DNA from 2 places in the Acidovorax sp. NN32 genome. Region 2 is predicted to be linked to the other one. Evidence: predicted binding sites of a transcription regulator. Region 2 holds the regulator's gene; the other holds the start of a gene.
The links. The regulator FNR, encoded in region 2, switches genes on or off when oxygen is low (the NO sensors DNR and NnrR bind a similar motif). The targets are predictions, from matches to a motif close to TTGATNNNNATCAA.
Positions count from the first base shown of each region.

Region 1: the regulator FNR is predicted to act here: its motif matches at 7,827-7,840, upstream of ACT89O_RS00975 (universal stress protein).

Region 1 covers NZ_CP199679.1:196,396-206,073, forward strand. Annotated here, with positions in the region: gene ACT89O_RS00940 (LysR substrate-binding domain-containing protein) at 697-1,596, opposite strand; gene ACT89O_RS00945 (SDR family oxidoreductase) at 1,710-2,414, shown strand; gene ACT89O_RS00950 (D-amino acid dehydrogenase) at 2,482-3,825, opposite strand; gene ACT89O_RS00955 (LysR family transcriptional regulator ArgP) at 4,002-4,922, shown strand; gene ACT89O_RS00960 (TetR/AcrR family transcriptional regulator) at 5,007-5,621, shown strand; gene ACT89O_RS00965 (fasciclin domain-containing protein) at 5,719-6,657, opposite strand; gene ACT89O_RS00970 (fasciclin domain-containing protein) at 6,715-7,170, opposite strand; gene ACT89O_RS00975 (universal stress protein) at 7,350-7,772, opposite strand; gene ACT89O_RS00980 (metallophosphoesterase) at 7,884-8,729, opposite strand; gene ACT89O_RS00985 (LysR family transcriptional regulator) at 8,764-9,678, opposite strand, start outside.
Region 2 covers NZ_CP199679.1:2,057,621-2,067,298, reverse strand. Annotated here, with positions in the region: gene ACT89O_RS09570 (sulfite exporter TauE/SafE family protein) at 1-190, shown strand, start outside; gene ACT89O_RS09565 (EAL domain-containing protein) at 243-2,687, opposite strand; gene ACT89O_RS09560 (HD-GYP domain-containing protein) at 2,684-3,982, opposite strand; gene ACT89O_RS09555 (hypothetical protein) at 3,993-4,124, shown strand; gene ACT89O_RS09550 (sulfite exporter TauE/SafE family protein) at 4,203-4,961, opposite strand; gene hemN (oxygen-independent coproporphyrinogen III oxidase) at 4,967-6,349, opposite strand; gene fnr (fumarate/nitrate reduction transcriptional regulator Fnr) at 6,537-7,259, shown strand; gene ACT89O_RS09535 (hypothetical protein) at 7,328-7,621, opposite strand; gene ACT89O_RS09530 (FixH family protein) at 7,673-7,954, opposite strand; gene ccoG (cytochrome c oxidase accessory protein CcoG) at 8,028-9,473, opposite strand; gene ccoP (cytochrome-c oxidase, cbb3-type subunit III) at 9,560-9,678, opposite strand, start outside.

The DNA.
Region 1 (9,678 bases), 1.9 Mb from region 2:
GCTGTCGGCCTGGCTGGCACCTGGGCATGGCGCCAGCGCCTTGCGCTGCGGGCCGTGCACCGCGCCAGTGCCATCGCGCTGGCATCGTTCCTGGCGGCCCACTTGCTGGGCCACCTGGCGGGGCTGGCCGGAGCGGCAGCGCACCAATCCGTGCTGGAAGCCCTGCGCCTGATCTATCGCCAGCCGTTGGTCGAAGGCGTGCTGCTTGGCTGTCTGCTGTTCCAGATGGGCAGCGGCCTCACCTTGCTGTGGCGCGGGCGGGGCCGGCGCCGTGGGGGCGTGGCGTGGATGCAGGCCATCTCGGGGGGCTACCTGGCGCTGTTCCTGTTGATCCATGTGACGGCCGTCTGGGTGGGCCGGTTTCAGGGCGTGGACACGAACCTGCAGTTTGCAGCGGCGGGCATGCACACACCGCCCTGGCAGTGGTTCTTTGGCCCGTACTACTTTTTCGCCGTGTTCGCGCTGGGCACGCACGTGGGTTGCGCTTTGTACTGGAACCTGCCAGAGCCTCTGCGGGCGCGAGCGTTGGTGGGGGCCATGCTGGCGGGCTGGATGCTGGCTGTTTGTTTGGTGGTGCTGCTGGCGGGCGGATTCCATGCGCTGGAGATTCCGGCTCGTTACCTGGCCCCCTGGCCGGGCCCGCAGGTCGGGGTTGAAGGGGGCCAGAGCATCCGCGCTGCCTGCGGTCTTTGCGGTTTATGCGCCGGCCTGGCTTCGCAGCCAAGCCCTCACGCCCGCAACGACCTCCGGTGCGCGTTGCTTGCGCGGAGCCACCAGGTAATAGCCAGCGCCCGTGTGCGCTTCTTCCTCAAACACCTTGGCCAGCCGACCGGCGGACAGATCCTGCGCCACAAAATCTTTCTGCACCAGCGCGAGTCCCTGGCCGGTCAGGGCCGCGTCGATCGCGAGTGTCGTCTGGTTGAACCAGATCGCCTGCGGTGTGGGATCTGAAGCCCCGGGAGCGGGCGGCGTGTGCTGCGCAAGGTAGTCGGCCCATGGAGACTGGGAGTCGTGCAGGAGCACGTAGCGGCCGATGTCACCCGCGGTGTCGGGTGGCCCGGAGCGGTGCAGCAACAGCGGGCTGCCCACCGCCACCAGGCACTCTTCGAACAGGAGATCGGCCGTGAGCCCCGGGCCGAATGGGGGGCGGCCGTACCGCACCGCCAGGTCCACGGCCTCGGTCTGAAAGTGCGAAAGGTGCTCGGTCGCCAGGATCCGCAGATCAACCCCAGGGTGAAGGCGCGTGTAGTCCGCCAGCCGTGGGATGAGCCACTTGGTGGCGAAGGTCGGGGTGACGCTGACCGTCACATGCAGGGGCTCGGGCCGCAGGCCCTGTGTGGCATCGGCGAGCATCTCGAACGCGCGCCGCACGCTGGTGGCATAGCGCTGGCCGTTGTGGGTCAACACGAGGGTGCGCGGGTGCCGCTCGAACAGCTTGAGGCCCAGCTCCGCCTCCAGCGCACGAATCTGCTGCGCCACGGCGCCCTGGGTCACGCCGAGCTCCAGCCCGGCCAGCCGAAAGTTGAGATGGCGGCTGGCGGCCTCGAACGCTCGCAGCGCATTGAGAGAGGGCGTGGGGCCCAACGGGGAGGTCATGGGTGTAGATTTTCTACTGGATCGAAGCACGGCGGCTGCTTCGTCCGGTCGTCCAAAACATAAAGGATACGAAACAATTGCCAGATGCCGGTGTGCGGCATTCAAGGACGATCATGGCAGTAGAAAAAGTAGCGCTCATCACCGCGGGCGGCACCGGCGTTGCCGCTGCCACCGCCCGTCGGTTGGCAGAGGAAGGTTTTCAGGTCGGCATTCTTTCGTCGTCGGGCAAAGGCGAGGCCTTGGCCCAGGAACTCGGAGGCGTTGGCGTCACGGGGTCCAGCCAGTGCTTGGCGGATCTGGGCCGCCTGGTGGATCTGGCGCAAGCCCGCTGGGGCCGGGTCGATGTGCTCATCAACAGCACCGGCCATGAACCGCGCGCGCCTTTGTTGTCTTTGGCGGATGAGCGGTGGCTGCTGGGGACGGACACCTATCTGCAGAGCGTCATCCGACCCACGCGGCTGGTGGCCCCCTTGATGCAGGCGCAGCGTGGTGGCGTGATCGTGAACCTGTCGTCAGCCTGGGCGGTGGACCCGAGCGCGCTGTTTCCGACATCGGCGCTGGTGCGCGCTGGGCTGGCTTCGTTCACGAGGATCTTTATCGACAGCTATTCGCGGCACAACATCCGCATGAACAACGTGTTGCCGGGCTGGATCGACACCTTGCCCGTGTGGGAAGAGCGCCGCGCCGCAGTGCCGCTGCAGCGGTATGGGCAGGCCGCCGAAGTGGCCGCGACCATCGCGTTCCTGGCCTCGGAAGGGGCGGGCTATATCAACGGGCAGAACCTGCGGGTGGACGGCGGACTCGCGCTGGCCACCTGAGTGCCCGCGCGATGAGCGGGTTGGTGGGATGGACCCACCCCAACCCGGGCAGGCTGTGTGGGTGCTCTCAGGCGGCCAGCGCCGTGGCCGATGCGCGCCGTGCAGAGCCGTGGTGGCCCAGGAAGCCGAAGTTCATCGCGGGCTGTTCGCCGCTGATCAGCTCGGCCAGCGCCTTGCCCGAACCTGCACCGTGTGTCCAGCCCAGCGTGCCGTGGCCCGCGTTCACCCAGAGCTTGCCCACGCGGGTCTGCCCGATGAACGGGATGTTGGTTGGGGTGGCCGGGCGCAGGCCGGTCCAGTACTGCGGGTCGCCGCCTTGTTCGGGCGTGCGGGTGTCGCACACGCCGGGCAGGATGGCCTCGATGCGGCGCGACAGCATGTGGCAGCGTGCGCGCGCCAGGGAGCTGTCGAGCGTCAGGTCCCAGCCATTGAGTTCGATGGTGCCCGCCACGCGCAGGTAGTTGCCCAGGCGGCTCATGGCGATCTTCTTGCCGTCGTCGATGGTGGAGACCATGGGCGCGCCCTCGGGCTTGAGCAGCGGGAACGTGGCGCTGTAGCCCTTGCCAGGGTAGATCGGCAGGTCCACGCCCACGCTGCGCAGCAGCGGCGCGCTGTACGAGCCGCAGGCGACGACGACGGCGTCGGCCTTCAATATGAAGTCTTTTTTGCCGCCAGCGCTTGTCTGTTTTGGCATGACAGCTACTGAATCAATAGCATTGCCGATTTTGTTCAGGCGCAGCACATCGTGGCCGTAGAGGAACTGCGCGCCGCGTGCCATGCAGCGGCGGGCCAGCTCCTGGGTGAACACGCGGGCGTCGCCGCTTTCGTCGGTGCTGGTGTAGGTGCCGCCGGTGATCTTGTCGCCATAGGCCTTGAAGGCGGGCTCGATCTTGAGCAGTTCGTCGCGGCTGACCAGGCGGCGCTGCACGCCGTGCTTGCGCATGAGCTCCACCGCGTGGCCGGCGGCGTCAAAGGATTTCTGGTCGGTGTAGAAGTGGGCAATGCCGCGTTCGAGCCGGTTGTATTCGATGCCCGTGGTGCTGACCAGGTCCTTGAGCGCGGCATGGCTGTAGGCGCCCAGCGCCACGATCTGCTGCACATTGCGCTCGAACGCGGCGTCGTTGCACTGCGCCAGAAACTGCAGGCCCCAGCGCCACTGCTGCCAGTCCATCTGCGGGCGAAACAGCAGCGGGGCTTCCTTGTCGAACATCCACTTGAGCGCCTTGAGCGGCGCCTCGCGGTTGGCCCAGGGCTCGCAGTAGCTCACCGAGATCTGTGCTGCATTGGCAAAACTGGTTTCGAGCGCAGCATCGGGCTGGCGGTCGATCACGATGACCTCGTGACCGCGTTCAAGCAGGTGCCACGCCGTGCTGATGCCGATGATGCCGGCGCCGAGAACAATGGTTTTCATATGCGGAATGCCTTGTGAGCCTTTGCGTGCCACCCGCCCCAGTGCGGGACACGATGGGGCGCAGTGTGCGCGACATTGCATTCAACTAAAAGCAAAATTAAACTTACTCCAAAAACATCAGCGCACCTAATAAACGGTGCGGTAGAGACAACCCTCTTTTGTTCGAGCCCGAGACCATGAGCACCTACGATCCCGCCGCCCTGGAATGCCTTGCCGCCATCGTTGAAGAGGGCGGCTTCGAGCGCGCTGCGCAGCGCCTGAACGTCACACAGTCGGCCGTCTCACAGCGCCTGCGCGCCCTGGAGGCGCAGGTGGGCTCGGTGCTCATCGTGCGCAGCCGACCCCTGCGGCCGACCTCGGCGGGGCAGTTGCTGCTCAAGCACACCAAGCAGATGCGCCTGCTGCGCGCAGACCTGGAGCGCGACCTGCACGAGCTGGCGCCCAGCGCCCCGGGCGGCACGCGCGAGGATGAGCGCATCTCGATTGCCATCAACGCCGACAGCATCGCCACTTGGGCGATGGGCGCGCTGCACGAGCTGGTGCGCCAGCGCTTGCCGCTGGAAATCATCGTGGACGACCAGGATTTCACGCAGGAATGGCTGCGCTCTGGCCAGGTGCTGGGCTGCGTGACCACGCTCAAGCAGGCACTGCGTGGGTGCAAGATGGTGCCGCTGGGCGCCATGCACTATGTGGCCGTAGCGTCGGCCAGCTATGCGGAGCAGTACCTGCCCCAGGGGCTCACGCCGCACAACTTTCGCGAGGTGTCGTTCCTGTCGTTCAACCGCAAGGACGACATGGCTGCCGAGTTTGTGGCGCGTGCATTCGGGCTCAAGCGCGTGGCGCTCAACCACCTGTTCGTGCCGGGTTCCGAGGCGCAGATGCGCGCCGTGGCCGCAGGCTGGGCCGTGGGTGTGATGCCCGAGCTGATGGCGCGCGAGGCGCTGGCGGACGGCAGCATGGTGAACCTGGCGCCGGGCCGCTCTCTGCCCATCCAGCTGTACTGGCACTGCTGGAACCTGGAGTCGGCCGTGCTGGACGCCCTGACGGCGGCCCTGACCGCCACCGCCGCACGGACGCTGGAGGCGCCTGCGGCATGATTCCTGCAGGGTAAAACGTGAACGACGTAGTTGTATTGCAACTTAGTCATTTATTTTTTTACTGCAATGTATAAAATACAAGCCATGCAAACGCCGCAACCCAAAGTTTCGTTCAAAGAGCAGATGCACCAGGCGCGCGAGGATGCCATCCTCCAGTCCACCTGCCAGCTTCTGGGCGAAAAGGCCTTCGATGCCATGACCATGGACGACGTGGCCAATGCCGTGGGCATTGCCAAAGCCAGTCTGTACAAGCACTTCTGCAGCAAGGAAGAGCTGTGCAGCGCCGCCATGGTGCAGATTCTGGGCCGTGTGCAGGCCTACCTGGCAGATCTGCCCACTGAAATGCCCCCGCTTGAAAAGCTCCATGCGCTGGTGCGCTGGTCGCTGGAGCGGCTGCTGAGCAACGAAATGCCGCTGCTGCCCAGCCGCAACTCCACGCTGCGCGCGGTGCTGATGGCCAACAAGGACTACCTCAACGGCCTCGTGGCCGTAAGCGACCAGATTGGTGAATGGATCACCCAGGCCCAGGCACAGGGCGTGATCAGCCCCACCTTGCCGCCGCTGGTGGTGCTCTACACGTTGTATGCGCGCGCCTGCGACCCGGTGGTGAGTTTTCTCAAGGAAGGCGGCCAGTATTCCGATGCGGAAATCGTGGATCTGGTGGTGCGCACCTGTTTCGACGGGCTGGCAGCGCGGTAGTCGCGTCTCCTTTCCAGCGTTTCGTACGCACCCAAAAAAGAAAGCCCGGCATGCCGGGCTTTCTTGCGTGGGGCTCACGGGGCTCACAGCCACCAGCTTACTTGGGCAGGATCACCTTGTCCACGACGTGGATCACACCGTTGCTGGTGAACACGTCGGCCATGGTGATGTTGCTGGTGCGCAGGTTCTGGTCGGTGATCACGAGGCTTGCGTTCACCGTGAAGGTTTGTCCCTGGGCGGTAGCAATGGCGGTATTGATAGGGACCTCGGCCTTGAGCACGCGCGCGGGTACCACGTGGTAGGTCAGTACCGTGGTCAGCAGCGCGGTGTCCGCCAGCAGGGCTTCCTTGGTCACCCCGAGCTCGGCCAGTAGCGCTGCAAACGCGGCGTTGGTCGGCGCAAATACCGTGAACGGGCCGGCTCCCTGCAAGGTGGTGGCCAAGCCGGCCGCCACCACGGCTTCCACCAGGATGCTGAAGTCCGGCAGCGCCGAGGCGGTGGCGACGATGTCCTTGTTGGCTGGCAGCAGCACGCGGTCCACTAGATGCACCACGCCGTTGCTGGCCTGGATGTCCGTGGCCGTGATGGTGGAAACGCGGTTGCGACCATCGGTGATCTTCAGGCCGTTGGCCGACTCGATCTTGAAGAAGCCGCCTGACACGGGCGTGATGGCCTTGCCCAGGGGGACGTCTGCACGCGGGACCCTGCTGCCGAGCACGTGGTAGGTCAGTACCGCTGTCAGCAGGGGCTTGTCGGCCAGCAGGGCCTCCTTGGTCACGCCCAGCTCGCTGAGCAACGCTGCAAAGGCGGCGTTGGTCGGGGCGAAAACCGTGAGCATGCCGGTGCTCAGAGTGGGCGCCAGACCGGCGGCGACCACTGCTTCGACGAGGATGCTGAGGTCAGGATTGTTCTGGGCGACTTCGACGATGTTGCGCTGGGGCTCATCGTCGCCGCCGCCACAGGCCTGCAACAAGGTGGCGCTGGCGCCCACGGCGGCGGCCAGCAAGACGGTACGGCGGTTGAATGCGGTGTTCATGGGGCTTCTCCTCGCTAGTGGATGGTGGTGGAAGGGACGAGCGGTTGGTCCGCGGGCTTACTTGGGCATCAGAACGGTGTCGATGGCGTGGATCACGCCATTGCTGGCAGCCACATCGGTCGCGATGACCTTGGACTGGTCCACCATCACGCCCATGCTGGTGGACACGGTGATCTCCTGGCCCTGCACGGTCTTGACCTTTCCGGCCTTGACGTCCTTGGCCATCACCTTGCCGGGGACCACGTGGTAGGTCAGCACCTTGGTCAGTGCGGCCTTGTCAGCCAGCAGGCCGTCCAGGGTGGCCTTGGGGATCTTGGCGAAAGCCTCGTCGGTGGGCGCAAACACCGTGAAGGGGCCGGGGCCCTTGAGGGTGTCCACCAGGCCCGCAGCCTGCACGGCCGCCACCAGGGTCTTGAAATTACCCGCCTTCACGGCGGTATCGACGATGTCCTGGGCCATCACGGTGAAGGTGGCGCCTGCGGTCAGGGCCAATGCGATCAGGGTTTTTTTCATGGGTCGTTCCTCGGTTTCGATGGAAATGACACGCCAGGATGGGCGCAGCGAGAATGTATAACTAATTGGTCGTTAAGTAAACCAACAAGTTATGTTGTAACCGATCGGTTTCATTTGGGCAAAAAAAAGCCCTGCCGGAGCAGGGCTTTGGTGGTGGGCCGGGCTGTTTGTGGTTCGGCTTAGCGAACGATCAGCAACGGCACCTTGCAATGGGCCAGCACCTGTGTGGTCACCGAGCCCATGACCAGGGTGGCCAAGGCTCCATGGCCGTGGGAGCCCATCACCAGCAGGTCGAACTTGCCGCTGTCAGCCACCTTGGCGATGTTCTCACCCACGGCGCCGACCTTGACGACGCGCTTGGCGTCCACACCATGGCGCGCCAGGAATTTGCAAACGGGCGACAGGATTTTTTCTGCCTCTTCGGCGTGGTAGCTGTCCACCACTTCCTTGCCCAGAGCGGCGCGCGCGCGTGTCGGCAGCGGGGCCTGCACGGTGAGCGCGGTGTACTGGTGGTTGCCACCGAGCAGCTCCTCGTGGGTAGCCAGGTAGGCCAGCATTTTTTTGGTGTAGGCGCTGCCATCGACAGCAAGCAGGATGTTCATGGTGTTCTCCAGAATAGGGTTGGGTCAGACTACCGTGCGCGGACTTCTGTTGTCTTGACCTGGGTCATGTTTTTCTTCTGCGCTGCGGGGCGGCAGAGCCCCGTCTCTTGATCATACGGGGATGCAGCATTGCGCCTTGAAAGCCGCCTGTTCGCCTTTGCGCGCATAGCCCAGGGGGTTGGCCACCACGCGGCACTGCCAGGGGGTGCCGTTGCCGTGAAAACCTTGTACCGTGTAGTCGCTCGGGGCGTGCAGATGGCCGTGCAGCCACAGCTGCGCGTGGGGCAACAAGCTGTCCAGGGCGTTGCAGAACCCCGCAGTGCCGGGCACCAGTCCGTAGCGTGGATCGGCACTGCGCAGGCTGGGTGCAAAGTGGGTGACGGCCACCGTGGGGCCCTCAAAAGGCACCGCAAGTGCTTGCGCCAGCCACTCCTGGCAGACCAGTGCGTGGTCGCGCATGGCTTCGGCCAGAAAGGGCTCTGCGTGGCGGGTGCCGCCCGTCTTGCGCAGGTAGAAGTTCGCTGCGCGAAAGGCCTTGTCGCGCAGTTTCAGCCGCCTGCCAAGGTCGGTGCTGCCTTCATGGTCTGCGAGTGCATCGAAATCACTCCAGAGTGTGGTGCCCACAAAGCGCACACCTTGAAGCTCGACGGTCTCGCGCTCCAGCCAGGTGATTCCCAGGCGGTCACAGGTGCGGCGCAGCCGCTCGTGGGCAGCGTCGAAATCCTGTGCATCGTATTCGTGGTTGCCGGGCACAAAAAGCACGGGGGTGGGCCAGCCTGCGCCCCCAGGCAATGGTGAAAACCGGGCCAGGCCAAAGTCTTCGTCGCCCAGCTGCGAGCCTTCCTGGTAGGAGCCCACGTCGCCAGCAAGCACCAGCACATCGGCGCCGGGAGCCGGTTCGGGGACGAAGTGGGGATGCGCCTCAAGGTGCAGATCGGACAAAAGCTGGATGTTCATGCTGGGCGCAGTCTACGGGTTCAGGCTGGGCGCCTCACTCCTCGGGGAAAGTCCGGCGCGCCGAGCGCGCCAGGGCGTGCAGCAGCCAGGTCATCGCGGCCTGCTGAGGCCCACGCCGGCGCCAGAGTGCGTCTACATGCACGGGTGGGACATCCAGCGGCAGGGCCCGCTGCACCAGCGCATCGGCAATGCCGGTCACGGGAACAAAGTGGCGGGGCAGCACCGTCAACAGGTCCGAGCCCGAGACTACCCGGCCGGCAGTGAAGAACTGGTTGACCGTGATCACTACCTTGCGCTCGCGGCCCAGGGACGCCAGGGCCTCGTCGATGAAGCCGAAGGGGCGCCCTGAGAAGCTCACGAGCATGTGGCGTGCGGCGCAATAGGTGTCCAGCGTCAGGGGCGCATCGGCCAGAGGGTGGCCTTGCCGCATCACGCACACGTATTCGCCGTCGTACAGGCGGCGGCTCTCAAAGGCCACTGCGCCCCCGGATTGCGCGCGGGCGGTCAGGTCTGCCAGCACCGCAGGGAAGTAGCCCACCGCCATGTCGGCCGCCTCTTCGTCCAGCAGGCGGCGGGGGTCGCGCGTGGTCAGGGGCAATACCCGGATCGAAATACCGGGCGCCTCCCGCTCGATAATTTCGACCAAGGCCGGTACCAGGGTGGCGGCCGTGGCATCGGCCATGGCCAGCACAAAGGTGGATTCGGCCGTAGCGGGCTCAAAGTGTCCCGGCGCCAGGGATTCCTGCAGGTGGGCCAGGGCTTCGCGCACAGGGGGCCACAGGGCCAGCGCACGCGCAGTGGGCTCCACGCCCTGGCCGCTGCGCACCACCAACTCATCCCCCAGCACATCGCGCAGGCGCCGCATGGCGTTGCTCACGGCAGGCTGGGTGACGGACAGCTTGTGCGCAGCGCGTGTAAGGCTGCGCTCGGCCATGACCTCGTCAAAAAC
Region 2 (9,678 bases):
GCCAACCGCCTCGCTGGGCTACATCTGGCTCCCCGCCCTGGCCGTGATAGCGACCTGCAGCGTGCTCACCGCGCCACTGGGCGCCAAAGCAGCACACAGCCTGCCAGTCAAGCAGCTCAAGCGTGTATTCGCATCGCTGTTGTTCGGGCTGGCGGCGTACATGCTCTGGAAGGGCATCGCGGCGTTTTAAGCGTCTCTGGACCGACCTCCATGCTACCGGGGGGCCCTAGCACCAGGTTGCCTTAGTTCTGGACCGAACTGCGCCGCCCCCGCGCATTCAAAGGCAAGGGCCTGGCAAGCATGGCGCGAAACTCCTGGGCAGGAAGCCCTGGCGCGCAGAGAAATCCCTGGTAGTGGTCGCACTGCATCTGCAGCAACACCGCCTGCTGGGTTTCTGTTTCCACCCCCTCTGCCACCACCTCAATGTGCATGGCACGCCCCATGCTGATGATGGCACTCACGATGGCCCGGTCTCCATCATCGTCGGGCAGGCCACGCACAAAGGACTGGTCGATCTTGAGCTTGTGGATCGGCAGCTTCTTCAGGTACGCCAGGCTGGAATACCCGGTGCCGAAATCGTCGATGGCGAGTCCAATGCCAAGCCCGGCGAGCACACGCAGGCGCTGCTCCATTTCCTGTGCATCCTGCAGCAGGATGGTTTCCGTCAGCTCCAGTTCCAGCAGCGTGGGCGGCAACTGGTGCACCGCCAGTAGCCGGGTGATGCGGTCCACGAAATCAGGCTGCCGGAACTCCAGCGCCGACACGTTCACCGAAATCATGATCGGCATGCCACTGTGCATCCACACCGCCGCCTCACGCACGGCCTGCTCCATGACCCACGCGCCCAGCGTCACGATGTAGCCAGACTCCTCCGCCAGGGGGATGAACTGCCCAGGTGATACTGCACCGAACTCCGGGTCGGTCCAGCGTATCAGCGCTTCGGCCCCCGTGATGCGCCCGGTGGCCATGTTGACCTGTGGTTGGTAGTGCACTGCCATGCGGTCAAGCCCCAGCGCCTGGCGCATCGCATGCTCCATCTGCATGCGCGACAGCAGATTGGCATTCATCTGCGGCTGGTAAAAGCCATAGCTACCCCGGCCGCGCTCTTTGACACGGTACATGGCCGTGTCAGCCTGCTTGATGAGATCGTCCAGCGTCGCACCGTCCTGTGGGTACAGCGCCATGCCAATGCTGCACTGGATGGAGAAGCCCATGCCGTCAAGCATGAAGGGCCTGAGCATGTCTTCCAGGATGCGGCGCGCCACGCTCTCAGCCACCACGGCATCACCGCCATGCAGGTAGATGACAAATTCATCGCCACCCAGTCGGCACAACATGTCCGTCTGGCGCAGGCAGGCCTGCAGGCGCTCGGCCACCAGTTGCAGCACACGGTCACCGAAAGGGTGGCCGAGGGAGTCATTGATGATCTTGAAGCGGTCGAGATCCAGAAACAGGATGGCAAAGCCCGTGTCGCTCTGGCGCGCCCCCTGGATGGCAGTGTCCACACGCTGCGACAACAGCAGACGGTTGGGCAGGCCCGTGAGTACGTCGCTGTAGGCCAGCTCCTCAATGCGCTTCTGGGCGGCGTGCTGCAGCGTCAGATCCCGCATGAAGCCGATGCTCTGCACCAGACGCTGTTCGTCGTCGCGCAGCGCCACCCATGACAACTGCACTGCGCAATAGGTGCCGTTGTCACGGGGCAGCCACAGCTCGCCTTCCCAGAAACCCTCCTTGGCCCACCCCTGCAGCACCTGCTCCATGAAAGCCGCGTCCGACCCACCACCGAACAACGACGCCGCCAGGCACCCTTCAAACGATTTGGCAGACGGCCCCACCAGCCGCTCGCAGCCTGGGTTCATGCGCAAGACCCTGTGCTGGCTGTCGGCGATGAAGATGGCGTCCAGGCTGGACTCGAACACCCGTGCGGCCAGTCTCAGGCTGGCCTGTATCTCGGTCTGGCGGGTGATGTCCCGGTACGAATACACCCGCCCCACGGGCCGCCCCTGGCTGAACTGCGGTACGGTGCGCAACTCCAGCACCAAGCCATTTCGCAACACCAGAATGTCGGTGCTCTCCTGCATCGGTTCTCGGGCGATGGCAGCCAAACGCTCCGCGTAGGCACGTGCGTCCTCAACCTGGGCCTCCATGTGCGCATAGACAGCCGCATCGTCGCGCCGCACCAGCAAATCGCGCGGAATATTCCACAGTTGCGCAAGCCGCTGATTGAAAGCCCGCACCCGGCCATCGAGGCTGCACACGAGCATGCCGTCAGCGGCAGAATCCAGCGTGGCGCGCAGCTCAGACAGCAAAGTTTCCAGCTCGCGCTCGGTCGATTCCTGGACACTGCGATCCAGCATGGTCAGCATGAAGACCGTGCCAGAAGCGACCTCTGAAGGAACGCGCGTCACCTGACGATTGACCGGAACCAGGGTGCCGTCAGCGCGCAAAAGGCTGGTGTGGGAATGAATGCCATCTGCAACCACCTGGGCCGACTCCCCCCAGAACGCCATGTCCTGCGGTGTGGAGGCCAGACGCAACACGGGCGTACCCACCATCTCGGCCACAGGCAAGCCCACCAGCCGCTGCGCGGCGGCATTCGCGTGAAGGATGAGCAGGCTGGTCTCATCGACCAGCCAGACGGCCTCCTGTAAACCGTCGAGCCAGCCGTGGGACTGCGAAACGGTCACGACCCTGCCTCTTCGGGACCGGGGCTGACCGCACGCTCGAAAAAGTAACAGATACGCTGCCGCGGAGAGAGGTAGTCCAGCGCATCGCGCGGCAGTTGCGCAGGCTTGAGGCTGCGCCGGATACCCAGCTCGGGCACAGTTTCCAGGTCCAGGATGGGAGCCTCATCCTTGGGCACCCGGGAGTCATGGACGATGACCTTGGGCCGCAGCGGGCGCGAAGAGTTGACCGAGGCAACAATCGCATAGCGGTCGTTCACCAGCTGGACGATGGAGCCCGGCGGGTACACCCCCATCATGCGGATGAACGCCCCGAGCACCACGGAATCGAAGCGCGCCTTGAGCTGTGCAAAGATGACCGACAAAGCCTCGTGGGGTGTGAGCGCATCCACTCCATTGGCGGGATTGCACATGCGATCGTAGCGATTGACGAGGGCGAGCACCTGGCTCGCGCGCCCCAGATCGGACCCCGACAACCGCAGTGGAAACCCACTGCCATCGGCCATCTCATGGTGCCGAGCAACGGCGGTAATCACAGGTTCGGGCAGCCCCATGCGCGTGGCCAGTGTCACGGACTCAGCCACATGGGTCTCGTAACGCGTACGCTCCATCGGAATCATGGAGGGCGTAGGTTGCCTGAGATTCGGCGGCAGCTTGAGCTTACCCAGATCATGAATGAGCGCGGCAATGCCAAGGTCGTGCAGCTCGGCGCTTTTCATGCCCAACGCACGGCCCAGCAGCAAAGAGATCACCATCACGTTGATCGGGTGCAGGGCATTGCGCTCGCCCACACCTTCCGACAACAGCCGGATGACAGAATCACCGTTTTCCAGGAGTTCGGCCACGCAACCTGACACCAGCGTTTCGCCTTTGGTCCGGGCCTGGTCGGGGTGCTCCGAGACGACACGCTCCAGCGCCTGGTATTGCCGCGTGGCCTCCCCAAACCGCTGATTGCAGGCCGCCAGCGTCCGGTTCTGGGCCTCCAGCAATTCACGCCTGCGCTGCGCCTCTGGGTCCACCGTGGCAGTAGCTGTCGCAGCCTCAGGAGCACTCGAAGACGATGCCTTCATTTCCGGCACGCTCCAGGCTGCAGGCACGAGTTCCCTCAGTTCTGGATCGCTCTTTTTGGGAAAGTACCGCACCTCGGTGAGCCCCAGCTCACGCAAGGTGGCAATCTGCTCCGCTGCCGCCACACGAAAGCTGCTCACCGGGAACGGATGGTGCAACCAACCCACGTCGAGCTGGATGTACATGCCGACACGCAGTTGGCTGATGTCGATGAGGATGGAGGAGTTCACTTCAAGGCGTGTGAAACATGGCGACGTCAATGCCACCAATAGTTACACAGATTATCGCCAGATCGAGGGTCTTGTCGAAGGAGTGCGCCTGCGCCGCAGCGGCACGGCAACACTTGCCTTTCTCACCAAGGGCAAGCGTTGATCACCCTTGTATAGACATGGATTTACGAGGCCTCCCGAACCCCGTCGCACCGCAGCTTGCGAATCGGGGAACTGCTGGCTAGCGGCACCACAACGACGGTTTGTAGATCAGGTCCATCCAGAGTGCCCAGCTGGCCACTGCGCACAGCAAACCTCCTGCGATGCGCGTTCCCCAGTCCGCACGTTTCGCATTGACCCCTGCTTTCAGCCGAATCCACACCAAGGGCCCACCCACCAGCCACACACCACTGCCCAGGCCAAAAAGCGCCATGCTGAGCGCCCCTTCCAGAGGCCCTCCGCTCAGCGCAGCCACGAGCAGCGCGGAATAGAGCAGGCCACAGGGCATCAAGGCCCAAAGCCCACCAGCAACCAGAACCCCGCCTGGTGCACTGACCAGAGGCCGCACACGCGCCCATACGGTACGGCCCGCCTGCTCTACCCACAGGGGCTGGCGCGCCTGGATCACCATCATCAAACCCCACGCCATCACCGCAACATGCATCAGGGTCCACGCAGGGCGAAGTGCCACGGTTTGCTGGGTCAACCATGCCAGGCTGTCCATGGCCCATGCAGCCAAGCCACCCGCCACAGCGTACCCGGCCAAGCGGCCAGCATGAAAAGCGACGGCGCGCCGAATGACACCGCCACGGGGCACCCACTGCACTGTCTGCACCGTCGGGGGAGTTGCCTGTGGCTGCGCATCGCCACCGGCTGTGGACGCCATGCCCACACCGCCCTGCCCGATCAATGCCCCACAAGGCGCAGAACACATGACCAAACAATGGGACCCGCCAACGAGCCCCATCAGCAAGGCGGTTGAGGCGACCGTAGCAATCATGAGGATCAGATGATGCGCGAAAAACGGGCGCGGTTGCGGTCAGCCTGCAGGTAACGGTCAAAGACCATGGCAATGCCACGCACAAAGAACCAGCCCATGGCAGTGACCTCGACCCCATCGGGCCGCACCACCACAAGCCCCTGCTCGGCCATGGTTTCCAGTTGCGCCAGCTCCGCAGAGAAGTAGTGGCGAAAGTCGATCAACCACGCTTGCTCCATGGGCTCAAACAACAGCTCGCCTTGGCACATCAAGGCCATGATGACGGCGCGGCGCACAAGATCGTCGCGCGTCAGGGCCAACCCACGAACGACGGGCAGGCGCCCCTGATTCAGAAAATCGTAATACTCATCCAGGGTCTTGGCATTTTGGCTGTAGGTGGCTCCGACCCGGCCAATCGCAGACACCCCCAGGCCGATCAGGTCGCAATCAGGTTGCGTACTGTAGCCCTGGAAGTTGCGGTGCAGACGCCCCTGGCGCTTGGCGACTGCCAATGCATCCTCAGGCAATGCAAAGTGGTCCATGCCCACATACACGTACCCAGCATCCATGAAGGCGTCCAGCGAACGGGAGAGCATCGACACCTTGCCTGCAGCCGCTGGCAACTCGGCCGAAACAATACGGCGCTGAGGCTTGAAACGTTCTGGCAGATGGGCATACGCGTACAACGCGATACGGTCAGGCCGCAGCTGCGTAACCTGGGCCAGCGTGCGGTCAAACGACTCTGGCGTCTGCCGAGGCAGGCCGTAGATCAAATCCACATTGATGGATTCAAAACCCAGCGAACGTGCGGACTCCACCAGCGAAAACACCTGCTCGGCAGGCTGTATGCGGTGAACGGCCTTTTGAACCTCGGGATCGAAATCCTGCACCCCAAAGCTCAGTCGGTTGAACCCCAGTTCCGCCAGCACTGCAAGGCGGTCCGCATTGACGGTGCGAGGGTCCACCTCAATCGAATACTCCCCGCCCGGCGCCAACGAAAAGCTGCGTTTGAGCATGCCCATCAGCTCCCGCAAGCCCTCGTCCGATAGAAAAGTGGGCGTGCCACCACCCAGGTGAAGCTGACTCACCACCTGCCCCGTGCCGCAGTGTGCTGTGTGCAAGTCAATCTCGCGGCTCAAATACCGCAAATACACCTCTGCCCGATCATGGTGTTTGGTGATGATCTTGTTGCAGGCGCAGTAGTAACAAAGGGACTCGCAAAAGGGGATGTGCACGTACAAAGACAGCGGCAAGGCCTTCGTCATGGAGCCCAGCCTGCGCTGCTCCAAGGCAAGCGCGTAGTCGTCCTGCCCAAAGGCCTCGACGAAACGGTCAGCTGTTGGGTAAGAGGTATAACGGGGCCCTGGCACGTCGAAACGGCGCAGCAGCTCGGGCGAAACAGCGGTCATGGGCAAATTCCTTGCGTACACTTCGACTGTGCCGTAAGCTGCACTCCATGTCCTTGACCTGCATCAAGTGATGGGCCGGGACGAACAGCGACAATTTGATGCACATCAGTCGCCCACCCGCAACCAAAGGCCCAGCCTGTTAGGCATATGGGGCGATATGCTCAAACCTTACCCAGCCTCTGTGCCTATGAACCCGCTCACCATCAAAGTCGCCTGCTCCAACTGCAACCTGCGCGAGCTGTGCATGCCGGTGGGGCTGAGCGAGGAACAGCTGCAACGCATTGACGAGGTCGTTGCCGTTCGCCGCAAGATCAAACGCGGTGGAACCCTTTTCCGCAACGGCGAATCCTTCACCTCGCTCTATGCCATTCGAACCGGCTTCTTCAAAACATGTGTAGCCACCGAAGACGGGCGTGACCAGGTCACGGGTTTTCAGATGGCAGGCGAGATCATCGGCCTTGATGGCATCGTGAATGACCACCACACCTGCGATGCGGTGGCCCTGGAAGACGCGGAAGTCTGCGTCATGCCGTTTGACCGCATCGAAGAGCTGTCCCGCGAAGTCACCGCCTTGCAGCACCATGTGCACAAGATCATGAGCCGCGAGATTGTCCGCGAGCATGGCGTGATGCTGCTCTTGGGCAGCATGCGCGCTGAGGAGCGCCTGGCTGCGTTCCTGCTCAACCTGGTTCAGCGCCTGCACGCCCGGGGGTTCTCGCAGTCCGAGCTCGTGCTGCGCATGACCCGCGAAGAGATCGGTAGCTACCTGGGCCTCAAGCTCGAAACCGTGAGCCGCACCTTCTCCAAGTTTGTGGAAGAAGGCATTGTCGAGGTCAAGCAGCGCCATGTGCGCATCCTGGAGACCGAGGCCCTCAAGCGCATCGTGAACAACCAGCAAGCCTGCCACTGAACCTGCTGTGGTCTGCCATCCTGGCAGTCCTTACCACATTGACCTTAGCCAATAGGTGGCACTACCGCTCAAGGGCACGATGATGTCTTGCGGCAGTCATCGGGACGTTCGCCTTCGGGAACCGGGCAACGGTTAAGTTCAAACGGTGACATCGCCAGCAGCGTGGTCAACGCGCTGGATGCCATCGTGATCATCCAGAACGCAAAAAAGGCAAGCGTGTACACGCCCTGCCGTGACAATGCCAACGGCTGCCCAAACCAGTGCAGGTCTTGCGGATCCACCATCGCAAAAACCAGCATTTCCATCACACCGGCCATCAAAAAGGCCGGCCAGGCAATCCACATCACGCGTTGCATCCACATTGGTTTGTCTCCTGGTAAGGCCGTGCAGGCATGCCGCCCGGCCAGGTGGGTTCAGCGCGGCTGGTCCTGGACCGGGGTGGCAGCGTGGTTGCGGCCCTTCATGGCTGGCAACAGGCTTTTTTCTGGGGTGGCCAGTGTCTTGTTGATCTCGATGCCCTGGCGGTAATAATCTTCCGCGACTACAGGGTCGGGGCGCGATATCGCGAGCCACAGGGTCACAAACCCTGCAATGATCACGATCACGGGACCGGCGATGATCAGCCACACATGGCCAAACCTCCACCAGGGTGCAGCGGCAGAAGGGGCAGTGCCGAGGGCGGAACTGGATGGCATGGTGCTTACTCCTCAAAAATTATCTTGCTCAAAGCAAGACCCGCGAAGGTCTTGCACCCGGGCGCGCGCTGCGTTATCGCGGCACCAGAAACACGGATTTCTCGCTCACATGGGCGTCCGCGCTCAAAGCCTGGACATCGAACTGCACGGCATGTGATCCTGAAGGGGCTGATCCATAGGGTATCTGCAAACGGACGGCCACCCACCGGGACTCCGCCGCACCGATGTCCACCTCGGCATCAGAAGCGACTTCCAGCCCTTCAAGGCCACGCACACTGATGCGATAGCGCTGGGGGCCTTCAGTGGCGTTCATGATCTGCAGGCGGTAGATGTTCTCCAGCTTTCCACCCGCCACGATGCGCGACAGCGCCGCCCGATCACGCACCACATCCACCTTCAAGGGCGTGCGTGTGACAAGGCTGGCCATCATGCCTACGCACAGGGCCACCAGGACCGCGCTGTATATCAGCACACGCGGCCGCAGCACGCGGCGCAGGATCTGCGACTGACTCCACCGTTTGGCCACGCCGTTCTGCGTAGAAAACCGGATGAGCCCGCGCGGATACTGCATCTTGTCCATCACGGTATTGCAGGCGTCCACGCACAGGCCGCAGCCGATGCATTCGTACTGCAAGCCCTTGCGAATGTCGATGCCCACGGGGCACACCTGCACACACAGCGAGCAGTCAATGCAATCGCCCAACCCCTGGGCCTTGTAGTCGATGTTCTTCTTGCGCGGCCCACGCTGCTCACCGCGTTCTGGGTCGTAGGTAACGATCAGCGTGTCCTTGTCAAACATGGCGCTCTGAAAGCGCGCATAGGGACACATGTATTTGCACACCTGTTCGCGCATATAGCCGGCATTGCCATAGGTGGCAAAGCCATAGAACAGTACCCAGAAAATCTGCCAGCCACCCTGCACCGCCAGCAGCTCTGCCCCGAGTTCGCGGATGGGCACGAAATAGCCCACGAACGTGAACCCCGTCCACAACGCCACGGCAATCCAGATGACCTGCTTGAAAAACTTCTTGCGAACCTTCTCGAAGGTCCAGGGCCCATTGTCCAGCCGAAGCCGCGCACTGCGATCGCCTTCGATCTTGTGCTCGATCCACATGAACATTTCGGTGTAGACCGTTTGCGGGCACGCAAATCCACACCAAAGCCGCCCCGCCACTGCCGTAAACAGGAACAGCGACAACGCCGAGATGATGAGCAGGCCCGTAAGGTAAATGAAATCCTGGGGGTACAGAACCAGGCCGAAGATGTAGAACCGCCGAGCCCCCAGATCAAACAGCACCATCTGGCGCTGCCCCCATTCAAACCAGGGCAGCCCGTAGAAAACGATCTGCGTGAGAAACACCATCCCCCAGCGCCAACGCGCGAACAGGCCACTGATGGAACGCGGGTAGATCTTCTTTTGCGCTTCGTACAGGGAAACAATCTCGCCCTGTGATGAGGCATCGGACGCAACCGGCGCTATCGGGATGACCTTGCGAGCAGGCTCGCTGGGTGGGTTCATGATGGTATCGGTCCGTTTGCTTCGTGGTTCTCAGTTTGCGCTGCCCCCTGGAGCAGTGCCTGGGCACTGCTCCAAGTGGCCAAGGCTCAGCGTGCAGCGGCCTGGGTGCCGTTCGACAAGCCCCAGACATAGGCCGACAGCACACCGATCTGCGCTTCTGTCAGCTTGTCCGCCTGTGCGGGCATCTGGTTGACCTTGCCGTTGT